One region of the Streptomyces sp. NPDC007162 genome, then DNA from elsewhere that is predicted to be linked to it. Evidence: riboswitches for the same ligand, from Rfam matches in the RefSeq annotation. Region 1 holds a riboswitch; the other holds the start of a gene.
What was found. A riboswitch is a leader RNA that binds a small molecule or an ion and turns the genes downstream of it on or off. The one in region 1 is predicted to bind thiamine pyrophosphate.

Region 1 (2,198 bases):
GCCGAGCGCAAGGACGCGGTGGCCGAGGCCGGGGAGAAGCCGTTCCGTGCCAAGCAGCTCTCGCAGCACTACTTCGCGCGGTACGCGCACGACCCCGAGCAGTGGACGGACATCCCGGCCGGCTCCCGGGACAAGCTGCGGGAGGCCCTGTTCCCGGAGCTGATGACCGTCGTACGGCATCTGTCCACGGACGAGGGCACCACCCGCAAGACGCTGTGGCGGCTGTTCGACGGCACGCTCGTCGAGTCGGTGCTGATGCGCTACCCGGACCGGGTGACCATGTGTATCAGCTCGCAGGCGGGATGCGGGATGAACTGCCCGTTCTGCGCGACCGGGCAGGCGGGTCTCGACCGGAACCTGTCCACCGCCGAGATCGTCCACCAGATCGTCGACGGTATGCGGGCGCTCAGGGACGGGGAGGTCCCGGGGGGACCGGCGCGACTCTCCAACATCGTCTTCATGGGGATGGGCGAACCGCTCGCCAACTACAAGCGGGTGGTCGGCGCCATCCGGGCGCTGACCGATCCCGCTCCCGACGGGCTCGGCCTCTCGCAGCGCGGGATCACCGTCTCCACCGTCGGACTCGTCCCGGCCATCCACCGGTTCGCCGACGAGGGCTTCAAGTGCCGGCTCGCGATCTCCCTGCACGCCCCCGACGACGAACTGCGCGACACCCTGGTCCCGGTCAACACCCGGTGGAAGGTGCGCGAGGTCCTCGACGCCGGGTTCGACTACGTCGAGAAGAGCGGCCGCCGGCTGTCCATCGAGTACGCGCTCATCCGGGACATCAACGACCAGGCGTGGCGCGGTGACCGGCTCGGCCGGCTGCTCAAGGGCAAGCCGGTGCACGTCAACCTCATCCCGCTGAACCCCACCCCGGGCTCCAAGTGGACCGCCTCGCGGCCCGAGGACGAGAAGGCGTTCGTCGAGGCGATCGCCGCGCACGGTGTTCCCGTCACCGTCCGGGACACCCGTGGCCAGGAGATCGACGGGGCCTGTGGTCAGCTCGCGGCCACGGAGCGGTAGCCTGAGGGCGGATCCACAGCCGTACCCACATCTTCATATTCCGACAGGGGAGCGCCACAGCGCTGAGAGTGCGGCAATCGGGCCGCAGACCCTCTGAACCTCGCCCAGGTCATTCTGGGTAGGAAGTTCGGTCATCACTCAAGCTGTTGCGCCCTGCCCGCGAGCCCCGTGCTCACGGGCAGGGCCGCGTCTCTTCCTGGTCCACCCCAGGAGGAAAACACCAGTGCACACCAGAACCCTCGTGGCCGCGGCCGTCGGGCTCGGTCTCGTCACGCTGTCCGCGTGCTCGTCGTCGGACACCGGCGCCGACGCCAAGACCGTCACCCTGGTCAGTCACGACTCGTGGGCCGTCTCCAAGAACGTGCTCAAGGACTTCGAGAAGCAGTCCGGCTACCAGGTCAAGGTCCTCAAGGACGGCGACGCCGGACAGGCCGTCAACAAGGCGATCCTGACCAAGGACAACCCCCAGGGCGACGTCTTCTTCGGCGTCGACAACACCCTGCTGTCCAGGGCTCTCGACAACGGATTGTTCCAGCCGTACGAGGCCAAGGGCCTGGGCCAGGTCGCAACGGCGTACCAGCTCGACGCCGCCAAGCACCGGGTGACGCCCATCGACTACGGCGACATCTGCGTGAACTACGACAAGGCGTACTTCAGCGAGCACAAGCTGGCCCCGCCCGCGTCGTACGCCGATCTCGTCAAGCCGCAGTACAAGAACCTCCTCGTCACGGAGAACGCCGCCACCTCCTCGCCGGGCCTCGGGTTCCTGCTCGGCTCCGCCGCCCGGTACGGGGACGGCGGGTGGCCGGACTACTGGAAGAAGCTCAAGGCCAACGGCGTGAAGGTGGTCGACGGCTGGGAGCAGGCCTACAACGAGGAGTTCTCCGGTTCGGCCGGCGGGAAGAAGGCCAAGGGGGACCGGCCGCTCGTCGTGTCGTACGCCTCGTCGCCGCCCGCCGAGGTCATCTACGCCGACCCGAAGCCCAGCACCGCCCCCACCGGTGTCGCGACCGGCACCTGCTTCCGGCAGATAGAGTTCGCCGGACTGCTGAGCAACGCCGGGAACACCAAGGGCGGCAAGGCGCTCATCGACTTCCTGGTCTCCAAGGAGTTCCAGGAGGACATGCCGCTCAACATGTTCGTGTACCCGGTGGTCAAGGGGGCCGCGGTGC
Region 2 (2,198 bases), on a different contig from region 1:
GGTCATGTAGTCCACGCCCTGCTCGGCCTGTTCGATCACCGTGTCCTTGTAGATCTCCCAGGTCAGCTCCTCGGCCCGGCCGTCCACCTTCTCCAGGGCCTGGTAGAGCGGCACCGTGCCGATGGGGACGGGGGAGTTGCGCAGCACCCACTCCCGGGTGGTGTGGATGTTGCGGCCGGTGGAGAGGTCCATGACCGTGTCGGCGCCCCAGCGGGTCGCCCAGGTCATCTTCTCCACCTCCTCCTCGATGGAGGAGGTCACCGCCGAGTTGCCGATGTTGGCGTTGACCTTCACCAGGAACCGCTTGCCGATGATCATCGGCTCGATCTCCGGGTGGTTGACGTTGGCCGGCAGCACGGCCCGCCCCGCCGCGATCTCCGCACGGACGACCTCCGGCGGGACGTTCTCCCGGATGGCCACGTACTCCATCTCGGGCGAGATCTCGCCTCGGCGCGCGTACGCGAGCTGGGTGACCGCCTCACCGGTCCGGCCCCGGCGCGGCTGGCGCGGACGTCCCGGGAAGACCGCGTCCAGGTTGCGCAGCCCGCCGCGCGGCGCGGTGTGCTTGATCCCGTCGTCCTCGGGACGGACCGGCCGGCCCGCGTACTCCTCGGTGTCACCGCGGGCGACGATCCAGTTCTCCCGCAACGGGGGCAGCCCCCGGCGGACGTCGGTCTCGACGAGCGGATCGGTGTACGGGCCCGAGGTGTCGTAGAGGGTGACCGACTGCCCGTTGGTCAGGTGCACTTGACGGACCGGCACTCGCAGGTCGGGGCGCGAGCCCTCGACATAGCCCTTGTGCCAGCCCACGGACTTCCCGGCCCCCTGCGGCGCTTCACCCGTGGTGGGCTGTTCGTCCTGGCTGAAGGCAGGCGTGCGTGCGTCCTTGTTGGTCATGAGACCTACTCCCTACGCCGGCATTACCCGGTAACAGGTTCGGCGGTCGACGCAGCGGCTTCCGTGGAGCGGTGCTCCCTGTGGAACTTCACTTGTTCCACGTGAAACATCGCGAATACGGAGGTCAGCGCCCTCTCAGCCCGGTGCTCCGAGCTCCCGCGTGTGCAAAGGTGCCTCCACGCTAGCGTCAATTCGGGCGCGGTGAACAGGGGGCCCCTGCCGTTCTTGCGATGATCGGGCGGTGACCACGACACAGCAGCCCCCCTATCCGCCTTCTGACCCACGGCGCGGCAACGGCGCGGCAACGGGCGGCGAACCGGGCCACGGGGGCCATGGTGCCGGTGCCGGGCGTGCCCATGCGCACGAGCAAGGGCACGTCCACGGGCAGGGACACCAGCACGGCGGTGAGTACGGACACGGGTCCGGCCAGGAGCACGCTCCTGGCGACGCCCACAGCCGGACGGCCGGCGCCGGTCCGGGTCACGGACATGCCGGTACCGGCGGCGGACACGGCCACTCGCACAGCCACGGTCCCGCCGCCCCCGTCTCGAAGCATCTGCGCAAGGTCATCGCGGCGATCCTGATCCCCTTCACCGCCGCGGTGGTGGTCGGCCTGGTGGTGCTGTGGCCCGGCGGCGCCCCGCCGCACGAGCGCACCGGCGTCGGTTTCGACCGGCAGACGCAGGCGGCCACGGTCGCCAAGGTCGTCTCGGTCAGCTGCAAGTCGGTCAACGCCTCGGGGGGCGGTTCGACCGGTGACATCCCCACCACCGAGGGAGGGTCCGGCAAGCAGGAGGACGGCGGCACCTGCAAGAAGGCCACGGTCCGGGTCGACACCGGCAAGGACAAGGGCCGTACCTTCACCGAGATCGTGCAGCCCGACCAGTCACGGCAGTTGCACCAGGGCGAGAAGGTCGTGGTCGCCTACGAGCCCTCGGCGCCGAAGGATCTGCAGTACTCGGTCACCGATGTGAACCGGAAGTTCCCGATGGCGCTGCTGGCCGGGATCTTCGCATTCGCCGTCGTGGTGGTGGGCCGCCTGCGCGGGGTGATGGCGCTGGTCGCACTGGCCGTCAGCTTCATGGTGCTGACCCTGTTCATCCTCCCGGCGATCCTCCAGGGTTCGAATCCGCTGCTGGTGGCGGTGGTCGGGGCGAGCGCCATCATGCTGATCGCCCTGTACATGTGTCACGGACTGTCGGCCCGTACCTCCGTGGCGGTGCTCGGCACGCTGGTCTCGCTGTGCCTGATCGGCCTGCTCGGCTCGGAGTTCATCGACTGGGCCGCTCTCACCGGCAACA

Region 2: linked by a shared signal. The riboswitch ahead of thiC (phosphomethylpyrimidine synthase ThiC) and the one ahead of ABZ646_RS02465 (thiamine ABC transporter substrate-binding protein) in region 1 are both predicted to bind thiamine pyrophosphate.

The regions. Positions count from the first base shown of each region.
Region 1 covers NZ_JBEYFC010000010.1:23,368-25,565, forward strand. Annotated here, with positions in the region: gene rlmN (23S rRNA (adenine(2503)-C(2))-methyltransferase RlmN) at 1-1,026, shown strand, start outside; TPP riboswitch at 1,062-1,169, shown strand; gene ABZ646_RS02465 (thiamine ABC transporter substrate-binding protein) at 1,250-2,198, shown strand, end outside.
Region 2 covers NZ_JBEYFC010000037.1:3,008-5,205, forward strand. Annotated here, with positions in the region: gene thiC (phosphomethylpyrimidine synthase ThiC) at 1-897, opposite strand, end outside; TPP riboswitch at 890-1,067, opposite strand; gene ABZ646_RS06930 (YibE/F family protein) at 1,139-2,198, shown strand, end outside.